DNA from 4 places in the Pseudoalteromonas sp. GB56 genome. Region 4 is predicted to be linked to each of the others. Evidence: predicted binding sites of a transcription regulator. Region 4 holds the regulator's gene; each other region holds the start of a gene.
What was found. Region 4 encodes sigma-54, which starts transcription at its own class of promoters, with help from an activator protein. Its sites were predicted from a motif close to GTTGGCACGNNNNTNGNNT; they were not measured.

Region 1 (8,212 bases), 240 kb from region 4:
CAGGCCGAACAGGATGTCGTTGCTCAAATCTAATGTGGCAATGGCTGGCCAGAATAAGATAACGATACCCACTACACCTAACACCGCGCCGAAATAGATGCGTTTGGCGATGGGCTTACCAAAAAACAAACGTGTGTTTACTATGTTCATCAATAATAACGTGCTGAAGGCAATAGAGCTCATAGCTGATGTGAGGTAGTGCTGCGCCCAGTAGAGAATAAGGTAGTTGGCGCCAAAATTACACAGCGCTAGGAGCACGAAGAAGCCGTGGTCACGCCGAGAAAAGCGCATTGGCAATTTTTTAAATAGCACAAAAGACCACATCAAAGCGGCAGCAATAGCGAAGCGCAGGAATAACGATACTTGAACCTCAACATCGCCGAGCTGAAATTCGATAGCGAGCCAAGTCGAACCCCAGATAAGAACAGTAAAAAAGTAAAGCATGGCATTTTTCATGGTGAGGCTCCGACATTTTTAAAGCTGGTATTTTAAGCTGATTCTGTATACTGTACATAAACAGAAAACAACAAAATGCACCTATACAGATTGTTATGTCACGGATCGTCAACAAGCAAGGTTCAGTCTACTTGTATCAACAAGTAATTGACTTGATAAAAGATATGCAAGCACACGGCACATTGAGTGCTGGAGAAAAGCTCCCGTCTCTGAGAAGTATGGCTAATAAGCTGTCTATTAGCATTCCCACAGTCCAACAAGCTTACCAAGAGCTTGAGCGCCAAGGGGTGATCAGCGCGCGTGAGAAGTCCGGGTTTTATCTAAACTTAGCCTGTAAGCCTTGCAATCAAGTGGGTCGCATCGCTTTGGCCAGACAACCTGTTGAGGTTAATAAACAAGAACTTATCGAGCAGGTTTTCGAAGGGTTACATCGACCAGGGGTCATTCCTTTGGGTATCGCAAATCCAGTATCAGTGAGTTCTACGGACAAAGTACTCAGCCGCACAATGCGCAGAGTGATGAATATTGCTGGTAAAAAAGCCATCAATTACGGCCCCCATGATGGATTCAGTGCGTTAAAGAAGCAAATCATTAATCGTTATCTCGATTTTGCTATTGGCGTAAACGGTGATGAGCTGATTATTACCAATGGTGCGCAAGAGGCGCTGCATATTGCCGTTCAATGCGTTACGCAAATAGGCGATATAGTTGCGGTGGAATCGCCCTGTTATTTCGGCATCATTGAAATGTTAGAAAGCTTGGGCTTGAAAGTTATTGAGATACCCATGTGTCCGCAAGAGGGGTTGTGTATTGAAGACCTTGAACGAGCGTTCGCAGAGCATGACATCAAAGCCTGTATTTTTTCAACGTGTATCAGTAATCCATTAGGCTCAAAAATGCCAAATGAGCGACGCCAACAGCTGGTGAACTTGGTTGAGCAGCGCGGCGCAGTGCTCATTGAGGATGATGTCTACGGTGAGCTGGCCTATGAAGCGGATGATGCGAAGCCAGCTCAGTACTTTTCGACCATGGGCAATGTGATCACCTGCTCTTCATTATCAAAAACGGCGGCGCCGAGCTATCGAGTCGGCTGGATGATCGCGGGGAAGTTTGCCCCTCAGGCAAGACGCCTGAAACGAGCCATGAGCTGCGCTTCGTCACTGATGAATCAATGGGCTTTATACGAGTTTATGAACAGTGGTGATTACGACAAAAACTTACGTGTTATGCGCCAACGTTTAGCGTTGAACAAAGAACGTATGCGAGCACTTGTTCAAAGGCATTTTCCTGAAGGAACCCGCATGAATAACCCTCAAGGAGGGTGCGTATTATGGATCCAGCTACCGTCACAATATGATGTGATAGCCCTCTTTCATAGGGCATTAGACAGCGGTATCAGTATAACGCCTGGCGCCGTTTTTAGCGCCACAGATAAATATCGCCAGTGTATGCGATTGAGTTATGGTGTGGAGTGGAATGAAAAAATAGAAAAGGCAGTAGCGATGTTGGGAGCGCTCTGCCTGCAAGTGCAAAAAGGGAGAAGCAGTTGAGCCAGTGGTCTGGCTCAACCGGCAAGGGTACTGATTAGTTACTGAGTAATTGGTAATCTTTTAGTTCTGGAACCATGCCAATTAGCTGTTGCTCTTGCGCCGCGAGTTCAGTGAAGGATACGCAAAGAGCATCTGCGCGCTTTTCAATATTTGCAGCTTGCAGTTCTACTCGTTGCTCAACTTGTTTGCCCAAACGCTCCATGCGCTGTTCAAACTCATCCATATCGCCACCAGAGCCAATAAGCTCAGAGCCTAGCGCTATGAAAACGCTCCCAATTGATTGAAGAACCGCTTGCTCCATTGCGCGTTCGAAGTCTTCATCAAATTGGTTTTCAATATCATCACCCAATTGCTCAAACGTTTGTTTACCCATCACAAAAGCGCCGTTTTGATAGAAGGTCTGCTCGATGTTCACACCAATTTGATCGACAAGATCAGTGAGTGCATCGCTGCTTTGGATCCCAAACGCTGTGCCTACTTCTTCGATAGCGACACCAGCAATTTTTACGCCATCCAACGCGATTTGAGCTACTTCAGGCATGTAAGTTCGCACATTATCGGCATAGTTTGCCAATGCTTGTTGCTGTTGACTGTTGAGATCGACCGATTTTCCGTCAATGCTAAGTTGGCCGTGCTCAAATACTAAATGCTGATTTTGTGCGTTAGTGATTTCAATGCGTTGTGGGTCAATACGTACATCATTTTTAAACTCAATATTGCACTGCTCTGAACCGAACGAAATGGAATTAGTTTCTTCAGCATAAGCTGCGCCTGATAGACCGATAGCTGAGATGATAGCAAGTGATGTAGTTTTCATTTTTAAATACCTGTTGAAAGAGTAACTTACTGAATAATTCAAATTCGATGCCAAAATACAAACTGTATTAATATCAAATAGTTAAAATTAACCAATCAAGAGCAGGCTGACTTTTTTAGTTAATTTGACCAACATTTAGCTGATTTGTAATGAACTAATGGTGTAAAAAATATGTAATTTCATTGGCGTTAACGACAGTGTGTAATTTCGACTAATTTGTTAATTAAATATGTTTGTCGATACGATAAAAAAATCTCACTTTTCAGTTTTCGGATTAGCAGCTATTTATTCACTCGAAGGCTCTACGCCCTTTATTCAATGAGCAACCTAGCTACATTGATCACTGTTTTGATTTTTTTGGAGTGTATTGTGGGTAAAACATATTCCTATGATGCGGTAGAAGACGATTTTGTTGAAGATGAATACGAAGCGATTGGACGCAATCAAAATGATCGTCGTAAACGCAAAGTGAAAAAGAAGCTTGATGATTATCTAGAGCAGCGAAAGCTCAGAAAGAATCTCGGCTACGATGATTTCGACGACATTACGGAATAAATAAAAAGGGGCCTTATGCCCCTTTTTTAGTTGTAACTAACGTAATACGAAAAATATCGCCATAGATAAAAATGTAGTGGCGTAGATGCTATGCGTTTTATACGCAGTGATAATAGCCACAACCGCCGCTACTAAGTACGGATTGGTATAACTAACTTGCCATTGCTCATCAGGGAGCAAGACAATAGGCACCCAGATAGCGGTTAGCACTGCAGGTGCGCTAAAGCTCAAAAAACGCTGCATCCTAGGGCCTACTCTGAACGGCAATGAGCGGTGCAAAAATAGATATCTGCTTGAAAACGTAATTGCGGCCATGACCAACAGCGTGGTAATCATTGTTTCACCTCGCGCGTCATAAAATATCCGCAGCCCATACCCAGTAAAGCGCTTGCTACAAGCCACATATCAAACCCCCACGATTTAAGTGCTGCCGCACTGATTCCTGAGACAATCACACAGAGTAGTGTTGCACGGTTTTTAATCGACGGAACAACCAAGGCAATAAACGTTGTCGCAATAGCGAAATCGAGACCTAAATTGGTTAAGTCAGGAAGCAATTGGCCCGCAACAATGCCAATTAACGTCCAAAGATTCCAAAATACGTAGAAGCTAAAACCTGCGCTGAGGGCATAAATTAGACGCGCCTTCGTTTGATACGCTTTTGGGTGGTGGGAAAACGCAAACAGCTCATCCGTCAAAACAAAACTCACAGGTAAGCGCCAACGCAAAGGTTGGGCAATAACTTTTTGCCGAACTGCCAATCCGTAAAGAAAATGGCGGGAGCTAATGATAAAAGTGGTGATTGCTATGGTAAGTAAAGAGGTGTTGTTGGCAATGAGCTCTATTGCCACAAGCTGCGCAGAACCTGCAAATACAAGCAGAGACATCAATTGAGCCTCTATGGCACTAAAACCATTCTGCATCGCCAATGAGCCACACAATATCCCCAAGGTAACACCGCTAAGTTAAGCGGCATCATATCTAGCTGGCCTTTGAAAAAGGCGGCTTTGTTTAAATTTTTCTTGTTTATTGGTGCTTTATTGCGGGTCATATCTAAATCTAATCGTGTAAAGTTCGCTCTGCACGAAGAGTTTGGCATAATCACCCTCATTGCAAAAGACGTGGAGCAGTTATGAAAGTTTGGGATGGATTTATTCGGTTTTTCCATTGGGCATTAGTCGCCTGTTTAGCTGGGTTGTATTTTTCTGCCGAAGAAGGAGCAATGGATCTGCATTTTGTGCTCGGTTATGTAACCTGTGCATTGCTCTTAACCCGTGTTGTATGGGGGCTGTTTGGCAGTGATACTGCGCGATTATCTGCGCTAATAAATGGGCCCAAAGCGGTCGTTGAGGCGTTTAAATCTCAGCGTCTAGGAGCTGGCCACAATGCCGCAGGCGGCTATATGGTATTAGCCTTTTTTATCTTGATAGCGTTGCAGTTGACCACAGGCTTGATGACAACGGACGACATCCTAACCGATGGTCCATTAGTTCAACATGTTCCCTACGAGTGGGTTGAGCTCGCATCATCATTACATCATCAAAATTTCGACTGGCTGCTCATCGCGATTGCGCTACACATTTTGGCGATAATTGTGTACGCCATTCGTGGAAAAAAGTTAGTTCCTGCTATGATCACTGGTCGTAATCAACAAGTTAATGAACTGGTGCAAGTGAAAGCGAGTTGGCCAGCATTTATTTTTTTCATGTTTGCATTAGCGTCGCTAATGTTGACGTGGGGTTACGAGCCATTCGTCGCACTCTTTACATAGAATTGTAAAGAATTGTTACAAATTTAATAAGTTATTGCTTCATAGTAGTTTTTTCACCAAGTAAACGCTTACATTGTATGTTAACTAGTCGTTTACAAGTGTGCCGGATTGTAACGTACCTGTTTTTAGTTATATTGTTCGACGCTTGGATAAAGCGTAACGGAACTATAAATAGGAAACCATCTATGAATAATAATAAAATTCGCCTGAGTGCACTCGCTCTCGGTATCTCTTCTGCGCTGGTCAGTGCCTCTGCAGCCAGCGCAAACCTAACAGCACAACCTAAGTTATTTGATGGCCAAAAAAAGCCGCTTGTTCAGCGTCAAGTAGCTGAATTAAAGCAACAAAAACAAGCCGTTGCCTGGTTGGTAGAATTAAATGGTCAACACCTTTACGGTGTAAGTAAAGCAAACCAAGCATCTGTAAGTGCAGAAATTTCTGATATCCAACAGCGTGTTATGAGCGACATGCAAAATATGGATTTGGGCCTTAACGTTCTGACTCGCACTTCTAAACTCGCCAATGCATTGGTAGTAGACGGTGAAGAAGCGCAAGTAAAGCAGTTAGAAAAACACCAAGACGTTAAAGCAATTTACCCAGTATACGACTATGAACTTGCTGTTGCAGACAGCGCTGATTACATCAACGCGACACCGCTAGTGGAAAATGAAATCGCTACGGGTGAAGGTGTCCGTGTAGCCGTTCTTGATACTGGTATCGATTACACTCATGCTGCCTTCGGCGGTGAGGGTACAGCAGAAGCGTATGCAGCGGCTATTGCCGATGAAACCGTGACATGGCCACAAGGTATTGTGAAAGGTGGTTATGATTTCTACAACATGGACCCGGACCCAATAGACAATGGTACCAACCACGGTACTCATGTATCGCATTCTGTAAGTGGTATTGCACCGAATGTTGATTTGTTTGTGTATTCAGTGTGTGCAGGTGGTTGTCCAGGTATTGCACAGCTGATGGCACTTGAAGCTGCTATGGATCCAAACGGCGATTTGGATATCGAAGACCGTGTAGACGTTGTTAACATGTCACTCGGTGGAGATTTTGGTGATGTGGCTCAAGATGCCGTGGGTCTATTTATTAACCGCGCTGTAACGCTAGGCACAAATGTGGTTGTCTCTGCTGGTAACGATAACAACATTCCATATATCGTAGGCGGCCCTAGTACATCAGAGAATGCGTTATCTGTGGGGGCGATGACACACCCGACCAATACGGCAAGCGTGGCTGCCGGCACAGTGGCTGGTGAGGAAGCTATTTTCCAAGGTGCAAGCTTTGGACCTACTGATTTTAGTTTTAGTAGCGATGACATTGAGCTGGTCTACCCAGATGCTAACCAAACAGCATGTGAAGCCTTTGCAGATGATGTTGATTTTACAGGCAAAGCTGTTCTTATTGACCGTGGTGGTTGTGCGTTCACTGAGAAAGTATTAGCTGCGCAAGCTAAAGGTGCAGCCTTTGTTATTATCGCCAACAACAATGATGATGGCACGCCAGCGCCAATGGGTGGTTTTGATGCGAACGTAACCATTCCTTCTGTAGGTACTACCTATGCGATAGGCATGCAGCTTAAAGAAGGCGCGAGCTTTAGCGTCAGCGTGAATACAGTAACCACAGATGGCGCAGTAGCGAGCTTTTCTTCACGTGGTCCATCAGTAAGCGGTTTACTTAAGCCAGAAATTACTGCGCCAGGTGTGAACATCATGACTGCTCATCCTGGCACAGGTACAGGCGAGTCTGGTGCATCTGGTACTTCTTTCTCTGGCCCAATCACAGCGGGTGCGATGAGTATTCTTAAAGAAGCTTTGCCTGAGCGTAACGCACATGAGCTTAAAGCAACGATCATGAATGCGGCTAACCTAGATGTGACCATGACCCCGCGTGCAGTAGACCCAGAGACAGAGCTTGCGCCTATCAGCTTAATTGGTTCGGGTCTTGTGGATGTTGAAAAAGCCGCAAATCTACCTGTTGCTGCATGGGCAAAAGACACTCGTCAAGCTGCATTGTCATTTGGTTTCCAGAGTCTTGCTGAAGCTACGACAATGACCAAAACGGTGCAGGTGAAGAACTTCTCTAACTCAGCGAAAACCTATGATCTTGCATGGCAGCAGCGCTTTGCTGATGATGCTGAATCAGGTGCAATTAGCGCTGAATATCCTGCATCAGTTACCATCCCTGCAGGTCAAACAGTTGAATTTGATGTGACCGTAACTGTTGACCCTACAAAATTGCCTGAGTGGAAAATCAATTACACCAATGCTTGGAAGTCAGAAGCGGGAGAATTTTTAACTAAGTCTGAATTAGACGGTGCACTGATCTTCAATGAAAGTGGTGAGGAAGCGTTGCACTTGGTGTATCACGTTCTACCACGCGCAGCTGCTAAGCCAGTTTTTGGGGCTGAGAAAACGGAAGAGGGTGTTGTATATACAATCACCAATGAAGGGGCTACGGACTTTGTTCCAGTAATTCTAGAGAATACGGCAGTAGACGAAGTGGGTGACTCTGAGCGCCTAGACATTGTTTCAGGTAGCGTAGAAACCTTGCAAGTACCTGCAAACTTCTGTGCATCTGGCTATGGTGTATTTACCACTATCGTGCTTGATCAGCCAATTACATCAAACTTTATCGGTAACTTCGCAGCGGAGTTCGATTTAGACAATGATGGTCGTTGGGATGTGCGTTCACACTCGCTGAGCTATCGCTCATTTGTTGATGGTGTACCACCGATTGCGGTGACTTACACTGTACCGACTTACTCACTGAACGACCTATTCTTTGACAGTGGTACTAACTTTGTCACGTTACAGAACTGTATTGAGGACTATGGCCTAACAGCTTCAGACCTTGGCACATTGAATGCGACCGTTCGTTTCCGTGTAGGTGAAGGATACTATGACAGCACAGGTGCTAGCGCGGTTGACTCGGTAATGGGTAGTTATGACTTTGCGCCAGCACAAACCGTGGCACTCGCTGTAGATGGACAGGGTGATGTGGTTGAAAGCCTAGCACCAGGAGAAACAGCTCAGTTCCTATTCGCTGATGCAA
Region 2 (8,212 bases), 530 kb from region 4:
TTTGCTACGGTACCCCTCGTAATCCAAAGTTGATTGAAGAGCTAAAAAACACGGCTAAGAAGGTCGTTACAGCCGACTTTGATATTGACCGTAGAGCGAGTGTGATTGTCAATAATCAACAAGCAGCCTACGAAATTGCCAAGTTGGCGCTGCATGATAACAACGATAATGTAGCAGTGCTTGGATTGAGATTGATAGACTCACAAGTCACTTGTCGTGTTTACGAGATGCCTGACGCTCATAGCAAAGCATCTATATCCATCCAGCGCCTGCAAGGTTATCAACAGGCTCTGGTGGAGCAAGGCATATCTCTTGCTCCAGATCGTTTGTGGAATATTCCAGAGAGCAACTATCATTACGCCTCAATTGCAGCAAAAGAAGCATTAAATTCACTGCCTAGGCCAAATGTTTTGCTGTGTATGAGTGACTTGATTGCACTGGCCGCCATCGCTGAAATTAATAGCTTAGGTTTGCGCATCCCTGAAGATATTCGCGTAGTTGGTTTTGATGGGGTAGAAGAAGCGACACGCTCCGTCCCTCCGTTGACTACCATACATCAGAATAGTATCGATAAAGGCATGAAAGCCGCCGAGTTGTTTATTGAACGTGCAACCGATGCAGTGTTGATCCCTTACCGGTTGGAAAAACGCCAAAGCTGTTAAGCTTTTACTCCCCCTTAAACGGCAACTGACGCTCGTTAACGCTATGTGGCACTGTTTTTGCTTTTGATATGCTAGTTATTCAATTTGCAAAGCAGCGAGGCTGGTGTGCGTATCATTTCTATATTAGTGGGTTGTGCTCTGTTGCAAGCATGCGCGCCGAGCCAGCGGATTGAGGTTGTACCGAGAGTGGCGGAATATCACCCTGTACAACAGAATTCAATCCATCAGCACAGTGTACGCTTGGCGAATAGTATGGCTTCGTCATTGCGCTCACTGCCTTACGGAGCGAAGGTTGCGGTCGGCACTTTTTTGCCGCCAAAAACGTTGAAAGCAGATTCCGTACCTTGGCAGCAGCAAGATATTGCCCTGCAATTGCAAGAAAGCTTTATGACCATTTACACTCAAATGGGGTTTACGGTTGTTGAATACCGCACACGCAATAACATTGCTTTAGAACCCCATGCCGATGTCATGCTTAGTCGAGATGTTGAGCAACTATCGCAACGTCAGGAAATCGACTTCTATGTCACGGGCACGCTTATCGAACAAGAAGATGCGTATGTCGTCAATGTGCGCATGATTGATTCGGATAATAATCAAGTGGTAGCGGCGGCAACCGATTATTTACCTAACACAATTTTGATGCATGCCGATAAAGTGCGTATCACCAATGGCCACTTGCAACGCCGAGCCTACTAACGAGGATTCATCATGAACAAATTAACTTTCACATTATCCCTAAGCATGATTGTTATGCTAAGTGGTTGTTCTGGCACAAATGCATGGTTTTCTGATGAAGATGAAATGAGACAGTATGTAATTTCTCAAAATGAACAGGCAAATCAGCAAGTTCAGGTCATTGGGGCTTCAGCGAGTAATACTTCTGGTACGGATGTAAATGTGTATCAAACCATGGCAAGCCCGATTCAGGTTCACGGCCAACGAGAATTGAACACCAGTAGAAGCGTAAAGAATGTTAATCATTATGTGCAAGCGTTAATGCAAGACATGATTAGCAACATAGATTAGGGCGCTCTTTTGCAGCCTATGGCGGTAACCAGTTTCGTATTTTTAGACAGTGACTATCAGCAAGGCAATTTATTGGGTAACCAATTAGCTGAGAGCTTTATGCATGAACTCCATGAGTTTGGTGTTCCGGTCATTGACTACAAAACAATGGACTATATCCGCGTTACACCGCAGGGAGACTTTACATTTAGCCGTGATTTCCTTGAGCTTGAGCAAGATCACCCCATGTCGCATGTATTAGCTGGCACCTTGGTTAAGCACCAAGGTGGCGTGTTAGTGAATGCGCGTATCGTTGGTTTGAAATCAAAGATGGTCATCGCATCAGCACAAGGGCTGTTGCCTCATGATGTCGTTGATTCATTACTCAGTACTTCAAGCTATGCGGGTGTTGAACTTAAACAGGCGAATTAACGCCCTACCAACAGCGCATTGCAAGCGTATATAGTCTGCTTAAATGACATTAAAGTTCCTGCTCAATCAGCCGATACATTAAAAAAGCTAATTGAGTAGAGAACATGAGTTTGCATCTATTACTTCCGAGCCTGCTTGTGCTGACGATAAACACAGCAGCTATGGGCGCTTCAACGCATGTTGATATCAACCCATTAGAAATAAAAGTCGACACCAAACTACAAAGCACACATCACAAACAACTTGGAGACTACACGCAGCAGTTGGCCCTTAAGCTGAGTGACAGCATGACCAGCCAATATGTGAGTCATATTGCCGTCGCAAGTTTTGTTGATTTCGATCATACCCTGCATAGTACTAACGCTTTGGGAAACCAACTTGCGCAAGAGCTACTTGGCGATCTGCAGCGCTTTGGCTATTCAACGGTCGAACACAAGTTAACCCCTTATATTGAAGTGCAACAAGATGGGGATTTTGTACTCACACGAGACAGTGAAGAACTTGCAAAGAATGTGGGGATTGACCATATATTGACAGGGACTTTGGTGTACCGCCAAAACGGCGTAGTCGTACATGCTCGTGTGGTCGGGACCCGAGACCAAGTCGTTAAAGCAAGTGCGCGACAATTTATTCCATACTTTGTAATTAGTGATTTGATGTCGAACGGTTAGATTATTAGCTGATTACTCTTAAGTTGTTGCTATTCAAGGTTAAATTAGCTGATAATGGGGCCAGTGGCCCCTTAGTTAAATGGATATAACAACCCCCTCCTAAGGGGTAGTTGCAGGTTCGATTCCTGCAGGGGCCGCCAACCTAGTTAAAATGTAGTACTAGCTCGTCCGAACCGCCAATGTGCTCTCCACCGATAAAAATTTGCGGAACAGTTGTTCTGCCTGACACTGCTTTAAGCGTTGTCATGGTAACTTCATTCCCTAACACGATTTCTTCATAGGCCATACCACGCTGTTGAAGCAGCATTTTTGCTTTAGTACAAAATGGGCATCCAGGCTTTGTGAAAATACTGATAGGTTGTGGCTTGATTTGTTGTGGATTGATGTATTCAAGCATGGTGTCTGCATCAGACACTTCAAACGGGTCACCAGGCTTGTTTGGTTCAATAAACATCTTTTCGATAACACCGTCTTTGACAAGCATTGAATAGCGCCAGCTGCGTTTGCCAAAGCCCAAATCATTTTTATCGACCAACATCCCCATGCCATCAGTGAACTCCCCATTACCATCCGGAAGTAAGGTAATGTTGCCAGCTTCTTGGTGCTGTGCCCATGCATTCATAACAAAGGTGTCATTGACTGAAACACAAACAATGTCGTCCACGCCATTTTGCTTGAATACATCAGCAAGCTCGTTGTATCGCGGTAGGTGGGTTGATGAACATGTCGGCGTAAATGCGCCTGGCAAAGAAAAAACAATGACCGTTTTGCCTTTAAAGATTCCTTCGCTGGTAAGCTTGAGCCATTGCTCGCCATCGCGAATAGCAAATGACACATCTGGGATATGTTGACCTTCACTGTTTTTCAATTCATTCATCATGTCGTATTCCTCTTAAATAATGAGCCTAGTCTGACATGGGCGTTATAATCGGTAAAAGGCTATTAATGAATTGAAGTAATCAGTTTTATTGATTGTTTAAAGCAAAGGCGCACCTAATTGCGCCTGAGTGAAGAGCCACAAAGTAGCCTTTCTGTGGCTTGCAGTTGGTTACTTCACCAACACTAAGTCATTGAGTTGGATGTTGCTTAAAGGACGTTTTGAGGTATTCACTGCTACAGCGCTGTGTTGGTATAACTGTTTAATCTCAACGCTAAACAACGAGGTAACTTGCTTGGGCAGATGCTTACCCTCATAAGTGATGGCATTACTGCTGTACGCGAGAGTCAGTTGCTGACCTTCACTCAGGCCATTGCTGCGTCCCAAGTTGATGATTACTTGGTCGCCGTCGATATGTTTAATTTGCCCTTTGGTTGGCAAGCATTGTAGCGTCTGATTGAGATCATACATGACCTGTTCACTTAATTCTGAGATGGTGCGGCCATATTTGCTTTGCCAAAACACACCGCTGTTAACATCGACCAGAGCGGTTTTCTCAAACTCCCACAAGGCTTGGGTTTGATAGGCTTTTTGCCAGATTTTCTCAAAGCTCAAACCATCAAATAAAATAAATTCGACATTAAAGTAACGCTCATAACTGTCATCTTTCCAAAATGCATACCCTTTATCATGTTCATTTCCCACGGATGTATCTGTTATTTGTGAGAACAGCACGTACTGACTGTTACTGGCATCGCTGATGTAATCAATCACATTTTCATCATAGGCATATTGGTTACTGAAGAAACTTTTAACTGAAATAGGGTCTTGGTAGAAGGCCGTTGGTTGCATACTGAGTTGAGCTTGGCTCATCAACGCGTAAAGTTGCTTAGTAAAGGCGTTAGGTATGTCAAATATTTGACCATCGCGTGCTTGTTGTGGGTTCTCCATCGCGGTGCGAGTTAATGCAAAGTGATTTATTACGTTACTTTGTTGGCATTGATTTTCTTCGTTCAATACCTCAATTTGCAGGGTCACAGTTAACATGCCATTTTCTTGTTGCTCTTCGAGCACGTGCATTTGGCCAACAGCGCCTTGACTAGTGAGTGACAACTTATCTTGAGTAAGAACACCGTTAGTGAGTGTTTGCACACTTGAGAGGCTCAACCCTGAATACTGAAGCGCTTGTTTTATAGCGTCACTGATTGCCTGGGAACGAGCTGTCTCTGTGGAGACCTCTTCCATTGATGCGCTACCCGTCGTTTGTAGCCACTGGCCATGCACGTGGGCGCTGCTAAAAGCCATTAAAATAACGATTAATAATACAATAGGGCGCATAACGAATAGCCGCTCATTAATTTCATTAGGATAGAAAAAGCAAAGAGCGTACCAAGTTAGTTGTATAGAAGGTTAAGGATGGCATTCATTGTGCATAGATATTAATAGAAGCAAACGTTCGTCGATGGAGAAAGAGATGCTACGACATATAGCAATAATTTTATTAGCCCTAATTGGCCTTTCGGGGTGCAGTGCTATGTTTGATAAACATGTGGAATATGGCGTACAACAACCAGACAACTACCCAATTCTTCGCGCAATTGGCTATGCACCCATTGCACCGCAGCCAGGGCAAAACTCAGAGCAAAAATCAATAATGGCTATGAAGGCCTCTAAAATCGAAGCTTACCGAGAACTTGCTGAGCAGGTCTATGGTCAGCAGCTCAAAGGTAATACATCAATTGCCAATGCAGTAGCAGGGGATGATTATCTTCAAGCGAAAGTGCAAGGTGTCATTCGTGGCGCTCGTGTAACGCGCAGCTATGTTGTAGGCGACAGCTATGCAACTGAGCTAGAGTTGGATATGAAACTTGTTTACGATTTATATATTACTGAAACTAAGCCACGCAAAGTCAAGAAAGTCACCTACTACTAGGCAGCCGTTCAGCCCATGCGCGACGCGATGTATTTTGACTTGCACATCAAGCCCATCAAACTGGCTTGAAAATTACAAAGATCACTTTGATAAGTTTCTGTCTGTGCTTAAAATGGGTAAATTTAGTGTGAAGTCGCGAAGTTTCACTGCTATGCTGTAAAAAAAGAATAACTAGTAATACCGACGTTGAGCATTTATTCATACCCGTTGCGCATTGGTTCCAACTCCAATGAAATTCGAAGCAAGGATGCTTTTGCGTTGCTTCAAGTAAGTCCACCTGATGTTTGTTTTTCTTTCTCATGGAGGAAGAATGGCTGAAATAAACAGCGTTCCTAGCGCCCCCAACGCCCGCTTGTCACTGCACCTTTACGCATGGATTTTAATGTTGGTTGTAACATTAGTTTGCGTGCTTACAGGCTTTGCAATTGCCAATAGTAGTCTGAAATCCAGTTTATATGAGCAACTCTCACAACAAAGTGATGATCAAGCTGCGGTGTTAGCGTTATCCCTCAGTGAATTACAAAAGAATCCTAGGCAGTTAGAAAAGCTTGTTCGACAGACTTTTGAAAGTGGCCACTTTAGTTTACTCCGATTGGAAGATAACAGAGGACGGGTGATCATCGAACGACGCCATGGTGATACGGAAAACTCAGTGATGCCGAGCTGGTTTCACTACTTGAGTACGTTTGAGTTTGCACCGAGCAAGGCCATTATTACACATGAAGGAACACCTTATGGCGTCTTGTATGTGCAAGCGCAGCAAACTGCTGCAACACAAGCGCTGTGGAGAAACGCCAAATTATTTATGTGGGCAGGGGGAGGATTATTGCTCATCACCTGTTTATTGGTGTCCGGATTTGTCTTTTGGTTATTAACGCCCATAAAACAAATACAGAATCAGGCAGATGCCATAGCCCAAAAGCAGTTTAAGCAATTGGTGCCAGCCAAACCAAAAGAAATTGCGACCTTAATGTTAACAATGAACCACCTCGCAAATCGCTTAAGTCAAAGTATGAGTGATGCACATGAGCGCCTTAAACGAGCGCAGTATTTAGCTCAACACGATGACGTGACGGGCTTTGCGACTAAGCGTCACTTTCTTTCAGGTTTAATCAGCAAACAAAAAAAAGCCAAAGAAATCAGATGCTAATTGTTGCTCGCCTACTTAACTACGAACAATTAAGAGACAGTCTAGATAAACAAGATTTTATTGAAGCACAGCAGCGTCTCGCAAATGTTTTAATCCGCTTTGCACAAACCCAACAGGCGGTGTTACATGAGTGGCAGCTGGCCCGCACTGAACAAGCTGAGTTCAGTATGTATTTTGATGCAGTGTTGGACACTGAACAGACAAGCAAAATGCTCACAGAATTTGGTGCCCAATTCAGTGCTGACTATCAAGACATCGTGCACCTGCGTCACTGCTTACTGTGCTTCTGTGAAGTGGAATCCTCACAGCTATTATTTGATGAGGCGCACAGGTTGTTGAAGCTGGGAATCGCTTCTGGTCAGAATGTGTTCCGTATCCAACAGCCAGAGCGAGAGGCAAAAGGCAGCACCGCGGAAGAATTGGAAATAGCCATTAAAAATGAACAGTTTGAGTTGGTGATGATGCGAGCACAAGATGCCCTTGATCAGACTTTTCAGTATGAAGTTAACCTCAACATCATCATCGGCGGACAAGCATATTCCCGTGCATATTTCGGGTCGGTTCCAGCAAGTTTAGACTTAGATTCTCAACTTGACTGGAAAACTGTGCGAATGCTTTTTAAAGACAAGTTATGGCTCAAATATCCCCAGAATCTGTGTATCCAACTTAGTGAACAAACGCTTCAAGATGAAGTAGCGTACACCAGTATTTTAGCGCTTATCGCCAGCGAGCCAGGACTAAGGCAGCGAGTAACGTTAGAATTCTCTCAACATATTTTGCAGCGTTTGCCCGCCGCGGTGTTGAGTTTTTGCAAAGAAGCGAAAACCATTGGTTGCCTGATTGGGTTATGTGATGTTCGAGATGCTGATATCGAGCCTCGGGTGCTGCTTCAATCAGGTATCCAAATCGTAAAATTATCGAATGAATTAGTTTATAACCTAGAAAATGACGAGAGTACGCAACGTCAGGTTCGGGAAATCAGTGCGCATCTACAACAATTTGAAATTGAGTTGGTGGTTGAAGAACTTGCACACAGGTTGCCTTGGTCACTCCTCAGTAGTCTTGGAGTGAAAGCGCGGTTGGTACACGAGTAAGGGGGGGCGTACTTTAGGCTTTCAAGTTGCGAACTAAGGTATTGTCGCTGCGTTTGATACCGCCATCAGCAGCATAGGTGATAGAACTTGGCGCTCCAATTAAGATGTCTTTCAACTGCTTAACACTCAGCTGAGCTTGGTGGGCCGCATGGGCATTAATTTGATTCTGCTCTTTACACTGCACGAGCAATTCTTGGGCGTTCTTAATAAGTTGCTGTTCTTGGTCGTCTGGCTCAGGTTTAGACGCTAGCAACTGGGCGATGTGTTGATCTTGCTTTTGGATATGATTCAGCGCTTCAGCCTTTTGAGGCGTAAGCTCTTTCAACCCAGCACCACTTCTACCCGCAATCGCCGTAAGCTCATCTTTAAGCAAAGCGAGTAAATC
Region 3 (8,212 bases), 2.2 Mb from region 4:
CGCAGCGCAATTAAACCTGCTTGCCCAGAAACAAGTGGATGGAGTTGTTTTGTTGGATTTTCACCTGCAAAGTGAGATGAATTCAGGTATTGATTCACGCTTCCAGCGCCACCATCTAGCCAATTACTATAGTTATCACTATGTCCACAAACGACATGAACAGAGAATTCCGAAAATTCTGGCGGCATTAAAACAGTTAGAAGAACAAGGTGTGGTCAGTGAGCTCAAGGAAAAGTACGGTTTATAGGTCTAATTCACCTTGCTGAGATAGCGGAGGTGGAGCAGCTTGCTCTTGTTGTTGCTTTTGCAAAAAGCGTTTGTAACGTTGATGACACAACATACTGACGTGTCGCTTTTGCTCATCTGAAAACTGATTCCAGCCAAAGCGCTCTTCGCGAGAGCGATAACACCCCCGACAATAACCTCGATTATTGACTTCACACACCCCTTTGCAGGGGCTATCAATGGAAAATATTTCTAGCTGCTGCATCGGCACTTCTCACATAACCCTGTATTAACGTTAATGCGAGTCGCACCGAATTGCCAGCTAAAAATGGTCCTTACTGGTCCATCTCTTCCTTACGCAATACAGGTTTAGCATAAATAGCCATAACGAGGTCGCGTAAATGGTCAGGGATTGCGCTCATGCGTCTATCAAATTCTTTTACATCTTGGGATTCTGAATTAACGATGGCTTCGGCGTGTTGCGCCGCAATATAGTTCCCTGGGTGCAAATAAAACGACTCAAGGATTTGTTTATCGATAGTTTTAGCCAGATCTTCCGGTGTATCACAGTCATGATTGATCGGCTGCCCAAATGCTAAATGCACGTGCCCCTTGTCGGTGGTAAAACCATCAACAATGCTTTCAATATCCTCACCTGCTTGTTTCACATATTCACCATGGTGTTTCTTATGGTACAGCTCTTTAGCCTTCGCTAATGCACATGGTTCATATTGATAAGAAATTGAAACTGGAACAATTTTTAGCTCACGCACATAATCGGCAAATTCTTTCTTTTGCTTGCGCCCGTTTAGCTGCAACATTTTAAGTAAGGCTGGATCTGTTTGGTCGAAACCATCTTTAGTGCGCCCTTCTCGTTGCGCTATCCAAATACTGTGGCCGTCTGCTAGCGAGTCATATATGTATGCCGACAACTGCGTCAAAGCACGAAGCATTTCTTTTGGTGCTTTCGCTGAACGCTTCACGATGAAGCTTTTATTTAGACGCATCAACTCCGTGATATAGGGGATCTGTAGCAGGTTATCACCAATGGCAATACGTACTGTGTTCATATCGTATTGATGTAATCCAAAATTTACCAGCGCAGGGTCGAGTACGATATCTCTGTGGTTGGAAATAAACAGGTAAGCCTGATTCTTGTCCAATTCATCTAAACCTGAAAAGGTGACTTGGGATGTCGTGTTATTGATAATGCGCTCAAGGTAATGCACGACTTCCAGCTGCACTTGGCGCACCGTCTTAACTGAGCCCCATTTTCGTTTGAGTCCAGAACGCACAAGCGGGCGCGATAAAAAATGCACTTTCGCCAGCCAACTCGGCAAGTTATGCTTAGCTATCAAGTCTACAAACGCATTGTCGGCAATTAGCCTCGCAACCGCATCTGCTACTTCGTCATCATTGTAAGGTCTTATATCTGCATACTTATCCACGGCGTTCACCTTATTACTACAGGCAAAAAAACGGCGCTTATTGTATCGCGCCGTTGAGTTATTCGCTAAGTTTATCAACTCTTACCAGTGGACGGTACCATATTTGGTTGAAATTTAAGCCAAACTAAGCGCAACAGAAGTAATGCTAAAATGACTGCAGAACCCTGCGACAGCCAATGCGGTAGCACTTCATTATGATGCCCAGCCAACGGAATAACCTCAATACTGTATTCACCGACCAAAAAGTCAGTTAAGAAACCAAACAACAAGGCAACGCCAATCACGGCACTCAGATATGCAACAATTGCTCTGCGCCCTAACTCTTTACCGACCACACCCAAGGTTGCAATGTTTGTTGCGGGGCCGGCAAGCATAAACACCAATACTGAACCCGGTGACACACCCGCGAGCAACAAACCTGCAGCAATTGGTGTTGATGCTGTGGCACAGATATACATAGGAATACTGATCAACACCATCACAGTCATAGCGAGTAGGCCACTGCCCCACTGACTGAGATAAGATGTAGGAACATAGGTTTGTACCAAAGCTGCGAAAAAGAGACCAATCATTAACCATACTGCCGTGTCACTGAGCAACTTTGTAGCGCTAAAATGCAATGCCCGTTTAAGTTTAGCCAGTGCTGATTCTGTAGGCAGCGAGTTTGCTTTGGTGCTACAACAACTGCTTTGCTTTGCGTCCACTTTCGGTGTGCAACAGCTCGAATTCGATTCCGATATATTCGTTGCTTGGTCGGGCTGTTGTGTGGCTGTGTCCGCGTTTGAAGCACTTGCACAACACGATGTGGGCACGGGCTCTTGCTCCTCAGAACGACTCGAGCAACAAGTTTCAGCGCGCGATTGAGATGCACAACTGCTTGGTTTTTCTTGCGTGGTCTGAGCCACAGACCCTTTTTGTTCCGGCGCGCTTTCTTTGCCCACCAGCAACCCCGCGGTAATAGCACTACAGATGGCCGCTATTGGCCTGATCACCGCCATGAATGGCCCCAGTAGCACATAGGAAACCGACACCGAATCAACGCCTGTTTCAGGGGTCGACACTAAAAATGAGGTCGTGGCACTTTTTGACGCACCTGCCCGTCTGAGACCCACAGCCGCAGGGATCACACCACAAGAACACAGTGGCATTGGCGCACCAATTAACGCCGCTTTAACGGTTGTCCAAAATCCTTCTTTGCCGAGGTGTCGATGCAAAAAGTTTGCAGGTAGATAGACGTTCAGCAACCCGGCTAACGCTAAGCCGAGCATCAGCCAAGGTGCAGACAGTACAAACAGTTGCCAAAAGTTAATGATTAAGTCCATCGATATCCTCCAACGCAGTCAATATTGAACAATGCTCAGCCGGAGCTGTGGTACCACAGCAGTCTTTCGCGAGTTGAGATAACGACGCATGAAAACGTTGCAACTCAGCAATGCGTTCAGCCACCACATCACGCTTACGCAGGGTTAACTCTTTGACTTCTTGGCAGCTATGCTGCGCCTTTTCGAAATTGATTTTCAATAACTCAGCCACTTCTTCAAGGCTAAAACCAACGTCTTTAGCGCGACGAATAAAATTGAGCTGCGCTACATGCTTATCTGAATATTGACGATAGCCACTGTGATTTCGCTGTGGCTCGCTTAACAATCCTTGTTGTTCGTAATAACGCAACGTATCTGTGCTCATAGATACCTTTTTCGCTAATTCACCTATTCGCATATTTCATCCTTTTCGGCTGTTTTCGCTTCGATAAATTGATTATAAACCTTAGAGTAGACTCCAAGGTCAAGGATTTAATTTTGCTCTCAAGCACGGTCCATGAAAAACTAGACGCAAGTTTGAATATTGGAAAACGTCATGAAAATAGTCATGTTGGATATGGACACTTTAGGAGATAACTCTCTCGCCCCTATTGAATCTCTTGGGGAGTTTATCGCTTACCCACTTACCGATTCGCAAGAAGTGGTACCACGCCTTAAAAAAGCGCAAGTAGTGATCACCAACAAAGCAAAAATTAATCGTGAACACATGTTGGCACTACCAGACTTAAAGCTCATTTGTGTCGCAGCAACAGGCACCAATAATATAGATATCGCAGCAGCGAATGAGCTCGGCATCAGCGTGTGCAATGTGGCTGGTTATTCAACCTCGAGTTTAATTCAACACACTTTCACTATGATGTCGCTTCTATTAGGTAACATGCATCGCTACATCCAAGATACAGCTCAAGGCGCATGGCAACGCAGCGAGATGTTTTGTCGCTTGGATTACCCGATCAACGAACTGGCTGGAAAAACGCTGAGCATTGTTGGCTTTGGCGAACTAGGACAAGGGGTTGCCAAGGTAGCCAGCGCATTCGGTATGGAAGTACTCATCGCTGAACGCCAAGGACAAGCACCACGAGCAGGACGCGTGAGTTTCGAAGATGCACTACAGCGTGGTGATATTGTTTCTATCCATTGTCCTCTAACGGCCGACACCACAGGGCTTATCAATAAACAGACACTGGCAACGATGAAACACTCTGCGGTGCTCATCAATACCGCTCGCGGACCAATCATTAATGAAGCCGATTTGGCTGATGCACTGACAAACGATGTCATTGCGGGGGCAGCACTTGATGTACTCAGTGAAGAGCCTCCGCAATCGAGCAACCCGCTTATCCAGTATCGAGGCGACAATTTGCTTTTGACTCCGCATACTGCATGGGCTTCATCACAAGCACGAGATCGGTTAATCGCCCAATTGGCACTTAATATTCGTGCCTATACAAGTGGTAAAATTCGCAACCAAGTTAGTTAAATACACTAAAATTTTCCTAAAAAAGCTATACCAAGCTTTTTATGAAACAGTTAACTTATTGAAATATTTAAAATTTAAATTATTGGCATTGAACTTGAAAAGTAGTGGGTAAATAGACCAAACAACTAAAACGGAATCTAAAATGAAAAAAGTATTACTTTGCGCCCTTGTAGCCCTACCTATGTTGGGTGGTTGTGTTATTTCAGTGAACGATGGTGAAGCAGATGCTCATTGGGGTTCAAGTGATTGGCAAAAACAACAACGTGATAACCGCGAATTCATTACCAATCTAGACCTTAATAGTGCAGCCATGACAGTGAAAGATGCGCTTGGTACGCCAGATTTCAGCGAGTCTTTCAGCCATCAGGGTGAAACATACCAAGTGTTATTTTACGCCACACAAAGTGTAAAATCAGATGGTAAAATTAGTAAAAATGAATGCACGCCTTTGGTGTTTAAATCAGGCCGCTTGGTCAGTGTCGGTGAAAGTGCCTACCAAGCACTCGTAGGTAGCCTTTAATATTTATATATGAAAAAACAGCGCCTTGTGGCGCTGTTTTTTTATTCATATGAAGCAAAGCCATTGCGGCCGAGTTGCTTCGCTTTGTACATTGCTTTATCCGCTTGCTCCACCAACTCCATTTCGCAACTATCATCGCAACCATCAACAAAGGTAGTGGCCCCGATACTCACTGTAATACGATCGGCAACAGGCGAGTCTATGTGCGTGATGCTTAAATCGCGCACAACGTTACATAATTTATTTGCAAGCGCCATTGCGGTTTCATTCTCACTACCTGGTAGCACAGCGACGAATTCCTCTCCACCGTAACGAGCAACGAAGTCACTGCCACGTTGACAATTATTCACTAGAGCTTGCGCCACTCGTTTTAGACATTCGTCACCCTTCTGGTGTCCGTAATGATCGTTGTAGCGCTTGAAGAAGTCGATATCTATCATCAACACAGATAAAGGCAATCCGGCACGTGCACTGCGACGCCATTCTCGCGCAAAATGTTCATCGAAGTAACGTCGATTCGGGATTTCGGTAAGGCCATCAATGCTTGCCAACATTTCCAGCAAATCATTTTTTTGTTTAATGGTTAATTGATTCTTCACACGTGCTCGAACAATCGCGCTACCAAATGGTTTGGTTATGTAGTCCATAGCGCCTAGCTCTAGACCCTTCGCTTCGTCGTCATTGGAATCATTCGCAGAAATGATAATAACTGGAATAGCCTGTGTGCGTTCACCATGCTTCAACTGCTTAAGTGCCTCATAGCCATTCATTTGAGGCATGATGATATCAAGAAGAATGAGGTCGACCGTATTGTCTTCAAGCCAAGCGAACATCTCAATAGCACTGCTCACACAGTGAACTTGATATTTAGGAGTAAGGGTTTTTGTTAAAATTACTTGGTTTAATTCATCATCATCCACGACGAGAATTTTCGCTGACTTCATGAGCCTTCCTGTTTGCTATACCTTGTTCAACACCCATTACTAATCAGCAATATGTTGACATGTACGATTCAATTATTTAATCCGCTACTCGGGTCTGTTTATTTTTTCGGTTTACTTCATCTTCAATCTAAACGGCTGCATCTAAATTACAAAAAAGCAGTAAAGGTCAACAGACCCTAACATCAGTTTAGACTGGCCTGCCAGTGTTTACGTTATATTTGTCAGCCGTTTTTAGTGCGATGCTACAAAGATAATACCTAGCAGCTTAGAAGTGTTTGCTGAGTTTAACCTGAATATACCAGAGTGAATTTCAGACAACACCGAACTTCCATAAATCATACGCAAATTATATGCGTACACCAACTATGTTGTTGGTGTAGCTCAAAGTAATTCTGACTGCCCCTGCTATTTTAGGGCAAGAGCAGCCTTTCAAATTACAGATTTTCTTCTGCAAACGAAGCAAGACGACTGCGTACAACCCCATTGAGGTTAACGGTAGCACTGCCTTCAAAATCTTTGAATCGTTCGACAATATAAGTCAAACCTGATGTAACAGGAGTCAAATAGCTGCTGTCAATTTGCGCTAAATTCCCTGAACATATCAACTTAGTGCCACTCCCACATCGCGTGATGATAGTTTTCAATTGTGATGCTGTTAAGTTTTGGCTTTCATCAAGCAACACCACCGCATTTTGAATGCTACGACCACGCATAAAGTTCACAGACTTAAATTGGATATTGGCTTTTTCCATAATGTAGTTGCGACTGGAAATCGGGTTTTCATCACCTTTATGTAATACCTCTAAAGAATCAGTAATAGCAGCTAACCAAGGCGCCATTTTCTCCTCTTCCGTACCCGGTAAGAAACCAATAGATTCGGCTATTTCAGGCGTGTTTCGCGTGACGATAAGCTTATCGTAGGTTTTCTTTTCGATAATCATCTCTAACGCACATGCCAATGCCAATATAGTTTTACCACACCCAGCAGGCCCGGTAAGCAGCACCAGTTCCACATCAGGGTCGAGCAAGGCATCCATCGCCATCCCTTGATAGACATTTTTGGGTTTGATACCCCATGCACTGCGCGACATCAGCCGCTCTACCCCTAAATCTTTGAGGGTAATGTGCTCTTCATCATAACCCACAACACGCGCTGCAAAATGGCCACTGTCATCGAGTAGATATTCATTGGCAAACACATCCGGTACAAGGTTACGCGAGACATGGTGCAGCGCATCACGACCTTGCTGCTCTGTTTCACACTCGCCGACGTGCTGCCAAAAGTCACCCTCTACTTTTTTGTAGCCGGAAGTGAGTAAGGCTATGTCATCAATCAACTGGTCAGTACGATAATCTTCAACATAATGCAGCCCAGCACCTTTGGCTTTTAATCGCATGTTAATGTCTTTGGTGACTAACACCACTTTTGCCGTGCTGTATTGCTTTTGTAAGTACACGGCACAGTTAATAATGCGATGGTCATTTTCATTACCCGGCAAGCCAGAGATACTGTCCGCAAACAGGTGGTCGTTAACGATTATAAGCTTTCCTCGCGGTTGCTCTGGAGTGCGTTTATTGCTTGGCAATGTCACTCCCTGAAGCATTTGCTCTGGACTTGCATCGCGTAACACTTCATCCAAAGAACGAATCGCCACTCGCGCATCACGACTAACGTCACGTTTGCGGTCTTTGATATGGTCGAGTTCTTCGAGTACCGTCATCGGGATGATGACATCGTGTTCTTGGAAGGAGAGGAATGCAAGGGGTTCGTGGAGCAATACGTTAGTATCAAGGACGTACATCTTACTACTGTTAGCGTGGCGGTCTTTATCCATAGCGCAATCCTATTTGTCTTTATTATATCTGCACCTTTACGACTACAATGACAAGGTGGTGATGCCTTTAGGCATATTTCAAGTTTAGTCTATGAGCTGGAAAAGACGCTTTTATGACAATAAAAAATGTAAGAAAAAGTGCAAATTTACATTTGCAAAAATGACCGTCTTTTGCTGCTGTATATAATCTAAACAAGCGTTGCACTATTTATCAGTTTTAAGGTGATAATCGTAAATTAGCACGCTAATATAGCCGCCTTTTTTTGCTCGGGCACATGCGCCCTAGTTTTGGTATACAAAAAGTCGAGATTGAGCACGCAATGAATTTTTCCTTAGGCCAACGTTGGATCAGTGACACCGAATCAGATTTAGGATTAGGTACCGTAGTTGCATTGGAAGGACGCCAAGTAAACATATTGTTCCCCGCAAGTGGCGAAA
Region 4 (8,212 bases):
GGGCATGCAGGTGGTATCCACAACTGGCTGGTACAGCAAACCCATGATGATTTACATGCGCTACTTAAGCAGATGGGCACAGGCTTATTGGTGACAGAGCTAATGGGTCAAGGGGTTAACACAGTGACGGGTGATTATTCCCGTGGCGCCGCTGGATTCTGGGTTGAAAATGGTGAAATTCAGTACCCTGTAAGTGAAATTACCATTGCCGGTAACCTCAAGGATATGTTTAAAGGCATCGCTGGCATTGGTGGTGATATTGACCATCGTGGCGGTGTGCTCACAGGCTCCGTGCTAATCGAGCAAATGCAAATAGCGGGAGAGTGATCGTTTACTCACTGCCAACCTGAAAACGTACAACGCCCTTAATTGGGCGTTTTTTATGTGCAATAAATGCTTTACCTAAACTTAAGTTGAGGTTTTAAAGTCTTCCTAACGCTAAAAGATAAACATTAATTTTGGAGAGACTGATGTATTTAGAGCATGTAAATTTAGTTGTTAGTGATATAGAAAAGGCCCTTACTTTTTACCGTGCTGTATTTCCTCATTGGCATATTCGTAGTAAAGGAGAGGGTACTTGGTCAGGGAAGCCGCGTCATTGGCTGCACTTTGGCGATGACTATCACTATATCGCTTTTAGTGACAATGGCGAAGGCGACAACCGCAACCTCGAAGGCCATCAACAAGGTCTCGCACACTTTGCTTATGTGACGCAAAATCTCGATGAAGTCATTACACGACTACAGCAGGCGGGTTTTGAAATTGCGAAACAAGGTGCGGATAATCCCTATCGTCGTAATGTGTACTTCATAGACCCTGCGGGCTTTGAAGTGGAGTTTGTGCAGTATCTTACAGATATTCCTGAGTTGCGGAATAATGAGCTGTAAACGCGTTTTAGATGCCCAAAAATGGGCATCGACGTCAATACATTAAATCAAGAACCAGGTTGCGGTGCCGAGGAAGGCAAAGATACCAACAATATCCGTAACTGTAGTCAGTACCACGTTACCTGCAAGTGCTGGATTCGATGTTCATTCTTTTCAGAATAAGCGGGATAACCGCACCGGCGATACCTGCGGCCAGCAAGTTCATAAACATGGCGAAAGCTATCACTAAACCGATAGTGAGATCCCACTTCCATAGCGCTATGGCTGAGCCTATTAACACGGCCCAGAGCACGCCATTGAGTGCGCCGATTGCGAGTTCTTTGGTGAGTAAGAACTTTTGGTTGGTGTCGTTAATATGCCCCAGAGCAAGACCACGGATCACAAGGGTTAGGGTTTGTGAGCCCGCAACACCCCCCATTGATGGCACAATACCATTCAATACGGCAAGGAAAGGCAGAATACCCAAGGTGCTCTCAAAGAAGCTGGCAACAAAGGCGGCGAGCATGGCGGTCAGCAAGTTAACACCCAACCACACAGAGCGGCGCTTGGTACTTTTCACTACGGGTGCGAAGGTGTCTTCTTCATCATCTAGACCCGCAAGACTTAACATGCTGTGCTCAGCGCCTTCACGGATAACGTCAACGATGTCATCGATTGTGATACGACCAAGCAGATGTGCTTGTTCATCAACTACCGGTGCTGAAATCCAGTTATGACGCTCAAACAGTTGTGCAACTTCAGATTCATCCATGGTGATGGGAATCGACTCACACTCATCATCCATCACTTCGCGAACAATCGCGTCCGGCATAGTCGTCAACAAAGATGTAAGCGGCAGAGAACCGAGAAAACAGTTATCTTTATCGACCACGTACAACTCATCCGTGCCTTCAGGTAATTCACCTTTGAGGCGTAAATAACGCAGTACCACATCAATGGATACATCAGGACGAATGGTCACCGTATCGGTGTTCATCAAGGCACCCGCAGAGCGCTCTTGATATGACAAAGCCGTCGTCGCACGGTCGCGATTCTGGCTGTCCATCGCCTCGATTACGTCTTTATAGACTGGCTCAGGTAAGCTACGAAGTACTTCACCTAGGTCATCGTCGTCCATGTCTTCGGTCGCAGCAGCAATGTGCTCCGGTTCCATTCGCGCAATGATACTTAGACGTACATCTTCAGAGAGTTCTTCGAGAACATCACCTTGTACATCAGGATCGACGAGAGACCAAAGTTTAAAACGTGTTTTGTGTGGGGAAGACTCTAAAAGTAGCGCCGTATCACTGGGCGCTGTTTTTGCTAAAAGCCTGCGTACATGAACAAACTGGCCGCTGCTAAGGGCTTCAGTAATTTCCTGAAGTGGTTGGAGCGGATTTTCTTGTTCATAGGCTTCTGGCATAGGCTTCCCTTAAAGATAAAACTGGAAGAAATCTGCTTATAAGCGAGCACTTACAAGCGCTTGATAAGTTTACCTTAACTCAGACAAAGATACCAAAGGTAAATGAGATATAGAGGGTGTTTATATTTTGGGTAATAAACAATTACTAAACACAGAGGGTATTTTTGCTTAACTGAACACCCGTGAAGGAGCTACTCTTGCTCGTGGAATTTTTCGGCGATTAATTGCCCAATTGCGACAAGGGCCCCTTCCTCGTCATTGCCTTCACACACTACTCGTACTTCTTTTCCTTTGCCACTTTCAAGTAGCAACAGTGCGAGAACACTGTCTGCCTCAGCGCTTTTATCACCTTGATAGAGGGTGATTTTAGCGTCAAAATTCATTGCTAATTGCGCGAGCTGAGAAGCGGCGCGGGCGTGAAGGCCGAGTTTATTCTGGATAACAAAGGTGGCTTCTGTCACGGTTACTTTTCCTGTTCACGGTGGCGGATTTTGACGTTTGGGTAGGTATCCATAAAGCGCTCTCCCAATGTCTGCGCTAAATAAACAGAACGGTGTTGACCGCCAGTACAGCCAATCGCAATCGTTAAATAGCTGCGGTTATTGCGCTCCAGATGAGGTAACCAAGTTTGCACGAAGGTTTGAATCTGCCAAGTAAACTTCTGTACGATACCATCGCTTGAGAGGTAATCTTTTACTGGCTGATCTAAACCGGTTAGCGGCTTGAGCTCAGGTTCCCAGTGAGGGTTAGGTAAGAAGCGCGCATCAAATACGTAATCAGCATTTTTCGGGATGCCGTGTTTAAAGCCAAATGACTCAAAGGTGATGAGTAATGGTTTATCTTTCTTACCGAGGACTTTTTCACGCACCATTTCAGCTAACTGATGAACGCTGAGTTCGCTCGTATCGATAATAAAGTTAGCGTGCGAGATTAACACGTCTAACAGTTTCTTTTCCTCACGAATAGCAATGTCTAATGGCAGGTTTTGCATCGATAATGGGTGCAATCGACGTGTTTCAGAAAAACGTTTAATCAGCGTTTGCTCGTCGCTATCTAGATAAAATAGAGAGGGTTTTGAAAATGCAGGAAGATAAGCCAAGATATCACTGAATTCCTGCTCTTCTTTGGGTAAGTTTCGCACATCGATACTGACAGCGATTTTGTCGTAGTTGTCTGAGACACTGCGCACAAGAGCGGGCAGCAGATTAACTGGGATATTGTCTACGCAGTAATAACCTAAATCTTCTAATACGCGCAAAGCGACAGACTTACCTGAACCAGAGCGACCACTGACAATAATCAATTCCACTTTAATTCCCTTAAACTTCCTGTGACTAAATTAGGCCACAAATAGCTGATAGAGCTCCTGATCTGTGGTGACTGTTCTCAGCTGTTTGCACAATTGCTTGTCTTTAAGTCTATCAGCAATTTGCGCTAAGGTCTTGAGGTGTTGATCACACTGATTATCTGGTACGAGCAGTGCGACAAAAATATCAACAGGACGATTATCTATGGCATCAAAGTTAATGGCTTCGCGGTTGGTGACTATGATGGCAATGGTTTGTTCAATGCCTTCCAATCGACCGTGAGGAATTGCGACGCCTTTCCCAAAGCCAGTACTGCCGAGCTTCTCTCGCGCCAAAAGCGCATCGAGAATGGTTTGCTCGTTTAAATGCGGTGCGTGTTGATGAGCGACCTGTGCTAGGTACTCCAACATTCTTTTTTTGCTATTAAAAAGGACCGCAGCTTTGCTGCAGTCCTTGGAGAAAAGATGTTCTAAGCTCATTTTAGTGTCGAGATAATTTCTCTTTATGTTTAATTACTTGGCGATCCAATTTATCAATTAGGCCATCAATCGCCGCATACATATCTTGGTGCTCTGCGGTGGCAAATAATTCGCCGCCATTTACGTGAAGTGTTGCTTCTGCTTTTTGTGTGAGTTTCTCTATATCAAGGATGACATGCACATTATTAATATGGTCAAAATGACGCTCAAGTTTTGCAAATTTACTATTCACATAGTTACGAAGAGAGTCTGTGATTTCTACATGACGACCGGTAAGATTCAATTGCATAAGCATTTTCCTTCTTGTCTAACGTCTATATCAAGCTTTTACGTTGATTTGACGGTGGTATGGCTAACGATTCACGATATTTCGCAATCGTTCGTCGAGCCACTTTGATTCCTTGCTCTGCGAGTATATCGGCTATTTTGCTGTCGCTTAATGGCTTGGCAACATTTTCCGCCGCTACTAGCTTCTTGATTAATGCTCGAATCGCTGTGGATGAGCATTCACCTCCATTTTCGGTGTTCACATGGCTGGAGAAGAAATACTTCAACTCAAAAATCCCACGTGGCGTATGCATATATTTTTGGGTCGTTACACGAGAAATTGTCGACTCGTGCATCTCAACCATTTCGGCCACGTCATTGAGGACCATTGGTTTCATCGCTTCTTCGCCATGTTCAAAGAATGCCTGTTGTTGTTGAACAATGCAATTAGTTACTTTGAGTAAGGTATCGTTGCGTTGTTCCAGGCTCTTTATAAACCATTTAGCCTCTTGTAAGTGAGAGCGTATAAACTGGCTGTCACTTTGTGATTTACAGCTACGGCCTAATGATGCGTAATGATCATTAACTCGTATCTTCGGCATGCTGTCAGGATTTAACTCGACCAGCCAACGCCCTTTAACCTTCTTAACGGATACATCAGGAATCACGTATTCTGACTCTTCGCGCACAATAGTTGCGGCAGGTTTCGGACTCAAACTGTGTATCAGCGTCATCACCTCTTTTAACTGAGCTTCTTTAAGCTTAGTCTTTTTCATTAAGGTGCGATAGTCACGGTTACCTAGCAAATCAATGTAATTACAAATTACCTCTTTCGTTTCACTAAGCCAAGGGGTTTGAGGTGAAAATTGATTGAGTTGGATCAATAAGCATTCCTGTAGTGAACGCGCACCAATTCCAACAGGATCAAAGAGTTGTATTCTTTTTAGGACAGCTTCAATTTCATCTAGTTCGATTTCTACGTCTTGCTCCTCGTGATTTAAACTCTCGAGCAAATCTTCAGTAGAAACGGTTAGTAAGCCATTGTCGTCGATTGCTTCAATAATGGCTGTCGCAATCGCTTCATCGACTGGGCTAAATGGGGTGAGTTGCAGTTGCCACATCAAATAATCGTGCAGTGTCTCGGTGGTTTCACCTTGGTAGACAAACTCATCATCAGGCATTGGACCTGCTGAAGCTACGGGAGCTGCACTGATATATTCATCCCAAGATACATCCATGGGTAATTCATCACTGATCGAGTCGTTGTTTAATGCGTCAGAACTTTCTATTTGGTCGCTGCTTTGTGATTCAACATCGACTTTGTCTTCACCGTTTTGTAGGCGTTCGTTATCGTTCTTATCACTCGCGTTGTCAGCGTAATTTTCTTCTTCGACTTCTAAGAGTGGGTTAGCGTCAAGTGCTTCTTGAATTTCTTGTTGAAGATCCAAAGTACTGAGCTGCAACAAGCGAATAGCTTGCTGCAATTGTGGGGTCATTGTTAATTGCTGGCCTAAGCGCAGCTGTAATGATTGCCTCATGTACTCTAACAATCCTTTTGTTGTTATAGCCTAAATTGCTCACCTAAATAAACATCACGAACGGTTTGATCGGCGAGCACTTGTTGTGGTGTGCCTGACGCAATCAATTCACCGTGAGAGACGATATAAGCGGTTTCGCATACATCTAAGGTTTCACGCACATTGTGGTCGGTGATAAGTACACCGATGCCACGGTTTCGCAGGTGCTCAATGATTTTCTTTATATCTAACACCGAAATAGGGTCTACACCAGCAAAAGGTTCATCTAAAAGGATAAATTTGGGGTTTGCGGCTAAAGCGCGAGCAATTTCAACGCGACGGCGCTCACCACCTGATAATGCCATTCCAAATGAATCGCGAATATGCTGGATATTAAATTCGTCCAACAAGCTTTCTAATTGTTCCTCTCGGCCTGCTTTGTTTAGGTCCTTGCGCGTCTCTAAAATCGCCATCAGGTTCTGATAAACGGTGAGTTTTCGAAATATCGAAGACTCTTGCGGTAAATAGCCTATGCCCAGCCGCGCACGAGAGTGCATTGGCAGCAATGTGATGTCTTGATCGTCTATGCTGATCATGCCTTTGTCACTGGGTACCAGACCCACAATCATGTAGAAGGTCGTGGTTTTACCTGCGCCGTTTGGGCCCAATAAACCAACAATGCTGCCAGCTTTAACTTCCAGTCCTACGTCTTTTACAACTTCACGACCTTTGTAGCTTTTTGCTAATTTTTGCGCCTTCAATGTGGTCATGGTTGTTCCTTTTCCTCAGGCTTTTCTTCGCTCTGTGGTGTCAAAGTCGTGCGTACTCGTGTACTTGAATTTTTGTCTTTCTCGGCGCTGATGGTCTGTTTATCTATATCATAGCTGATAGTTTCAGCGATGATCTGTTGATCAGCCATTTCAATTTTTGCGTCACCTTTGATTTGTAAAATTTGCGTGGCAACGTCGTAGCGAATTTCTTTTGCAGAAGCGGTAATTTGCTGACCATCTTCCATGGTTTCTATATACATCGCTGGACTACCCGTGGCGATCAGCAGTTGCTTATTGTCACCCAGTTCTGGGCGGCGGTGCGCTTCTAAACGATCAGCTTTTATTTGACGATTACCATGAACGATGTGCACGTTTTTATCAAAAATAGTGATATTTTCTTTGATCATGGCAATTTGGTTATCGGCGTCAATTAACACTTCTGTCGTGTTGATTGTTTGTTCCGCGTGCGCGCCCATTGCGCTTAGGCTAAGCCCTAAACCAAGAATTAATGCATTGAATTTATTGGTCATAATATACTGTTCGCGTATGTTTTATTAATTCCACTATCTCTGTATTGATATCTGCTTTCAAGCCCTGACCTGTGATTAATACATCAGGCCCTCTGAGCTCAACGCTTTGCTCCGATTCCATTCGTTGCGCATCAATGTCTATTTGGATAGCCGCCGCTTTGACTTGTTCAATCATTGCCCCTTCTAATAAGTTGGTGGCAACAACGTTATTTTCCAAGATCAAAATATTATTGTTATATAAAGTGGCTTCGTCGGCAGTCAATCGCCAGCGTTCGCCATCGTTATACAGTGTAAATTCTGGTTTTCTAAAATGGGTGAAGCCAAGTTCTTCAAACATTTCCATTTGTTCAGCATAAACACTGTGGCTTAACGCCCCCTGATCGTTATAACTACGCTGTCGTAAACCAGTCGCTGTGTAATCAGGTGTCGCAATAGCTTGGTCCGTTTTCACCACCGTTTGTTCTTGCTTCATAAAATACGGTGCCCACAACCAAGCCATAATAGCGAGGAAAATGATGGAAATAAGCAACCGAGCATTGTTCATGAACTGGTACCTTTAGTGCCTAAGGAGTGACCTTGCGCCAACATCAATAAGTCAGTGAGTTCGCGCACGGCGCCAAAACCACCAGGCATCAGTGTCGTATAATGTGCGATGCGTTTGATTAGTGGGTGAGCATCATTCACGGCAACTGCAAAGCCGACTTTTTCCATGACCGGTAAATCTGGGCCATCGTCCCCGATATAAGCAACTTGGTCATCATTGAGTCCTAACGTGGCCTTGAGTTCTGCATAAGCTTCAAGTTTGTTCTCTTTGCCTTGATAGATATGCTGCACACCTAGGCTCGTCATACGGGTTTCAACGATGCGAGATTGACGGCCAGTAATAACCGCGACGCGGACACCCGAGTCCATCAAGGCTTTTATGCCAAACCCATCTTTGGTGTTGAAGGCTTTGAGTTCTTCGCCTTGATTGCCTAAGTAGATACGGCCATCAGAAAATACGCCGTCGATATCACATATCAGCAGCTTTACCCGTGAGGCTCTTTGCCACGC

Region 1: the regulator sigma-54 is predicted to act here: its motif matches at 2,860-2,878, upstream of ACH19P_RS02305 (YggN family protein).
Region 2: the regulator sigma-54 is predicted to act here: its motif matches at 5,066-5,084, upstream of ACH19P_RS05945 (LPP20 family lipoprotein).
Region 3: the regulator sigma-54 is predicted to act here: its motif matches at 4,557-4,575, upstream of ACH19P_RS13855 (DUF3192 domain-containing protein).

Annotation. Positions count from the first base shown of each region.
Region 1 covers NZ_JBPCHK010000001.1:495,818-504,029, forward strand. Annotated here, with positions in the region: gene ACH19P_RS02295 (DMT family transporter) at 1-456, opposite strand, end outside; gene ACH19P_RS02300 (aminotransferase-like domain-containing protein) at 552-2,006, shown strand; gene ACH19P_RS02305 (YggN family protein) at 2,041-2,823, opposite strand; gene ACH19P_RS02310 (PA3496 family putative envelope integrity protein) at 3,193-3,378, shown strand; gene ACH19P_RS02315 (AzlD domain-containing protein) at 3,415-3,714, opposite strand; partial or broken gene ACH19P_RS02320 (AzlC family ABC transporter permease) at 3,711-4,429, opposite strand; gene ACH19P_RS02325 (cytochrome b/b6 domain-containing protein) at 4,511-5,149, shown strand; gene ACH19P_RS02330 (S8 family serine peptidase) at 5,335-8,212, shown strand, end outside.
Region 2 covers NZ_JBPCHK010000001.1:1,265,656-1,273,867, forward strand. Annotated here, with positions in the region: partial or broken gene ACH19P_RS05905 (LacI family DNA-binding transcriptional regulator) at 1-662, shown strand, start outside; gene ACH19P_RS05910 (FlgO family outer membrane protein) at 768-1,361, shown strand; gene ACH19P_RS05915 (hypothetical protein) at 1,374-1,691, shown strand; gene ACH19P_RS05920 (FlgO family outer membrane protein) at 1,710-2,102, shown strand; gene ACH19P_RS05925 (FlgO family outer membrane protein) at 2,207-2,773, shown strand; tRNA gene ACH19P_RS05930 (tRNA-Arg) at 2,839-2,913, shown strand; gene ACH19P_RS05935 (glutathione peroxidase) at 2,916-3,650, opposite strand; gene ACH19P_RS05940 (flagellar assembly protein T N-terminal domain-containing protein) at 3,822-4,988, opposite strand; gene ACH19P_RS05945 (LPP20 family lipoprotein) at 5,185-5,583, shown strand; gene ACH19P_RS05950 (LapD/MoxY N-terminal periplasmic domain-containing protein) at 5,894-6,733, shown strand; gene ACH19P_RS05955 (EAL domain-containing protein) at 6,727-7,827, shown strand; gene flgN (flagellar export chaperone FlgN) at 7,841-8,212, opposite strand, start outside.
Region 3 covers NZ_JBPCHK010000001.1:2,977,368-2,985,579, forward strand. Annotated here, with positions in the region: gene ACH19P_RS13825 (hypothetical protein) at 1-247, shown strand, start outside; gene ACH19P_RS13830 (DUF1289 domain-containing protein) at 242-490, opposite strand; gene ACH19P_RS13835 (1-acyl-sn-glycerol-3-phosphate acyltransferase) at 561-1,673, opposite strand; gene ACH19P_RS13840 (SO_0444 family Cu/Zn efflux transporter) at 1,748-2,995, opposite strand; gene zntR (Zn(2+)-responsive transcriptional regulator) at 2,979-3,392, opposite strand; gene ACH19P_RS13850 (D-2-hydroxyacid dehydrogenase) at 3,531-4,475, shown strand; gene ACH19P_RS13855 (DUF3192 domain-containing protein) at 4,618-4,995, shown strand; gene ACH19P_RS13860 (diguanylate cyclase) at 5,037-5,939, opposite strand; gene ACH19P_RS13865 (PhoH family protein) at 6,374-7,774, opposite strand; gene rapA (RNA polymerase-associated protein RapA) at 8,095-8,212, shown strand, end outside.
Region 4 covers NZ_JBPCHK010000001.1:733,444-741,655, forward strand. Annotated here, with positions in the region: gene pmbA (metalloprotease PmbA) at 1-327, shown strand, start outside; gene ACH19P_RS03445 (VOC family protein) at 471-887, shown strand; partial or broken gene mgtE (magnesium transporter) at 930-2,289, opposite strand; gene ACH19P_RS03455 (HPr family phosphocarrier protein) at 2,481-2,750, opposite strand; gene rapZ (RNase adapter RapZ) at 2,753-3,598, opposite strand; gene ptsN (PTS IIA-like nitrogen regulatory protein PtsN) at 3,629-4,075, opposite strand; gene hpf (ribosome hibernation promoting factor) at 4,077-4,364, opposite strand; gene ACH19P_RS03475 (RNA polymerase factor sigma-54) at 4,390-5,880, opposite strand; gene lptB (LPS export ABC transporter ATP-binding protein) at 5,904-6,629, opposite strand; gene lptA (lipopolysaccharide transport periplasmic protein LptA) at 6,626-7,159, opposite strand; gene lptC (LPS export ABC transporter periplasmic protein LptC) at 7,149-7,703, opposite strand; gene kdsC (3-deoxy-manno-octulosonate-8-phosphatase KdsC) at 7,700-8,212, opposite strand, start outside.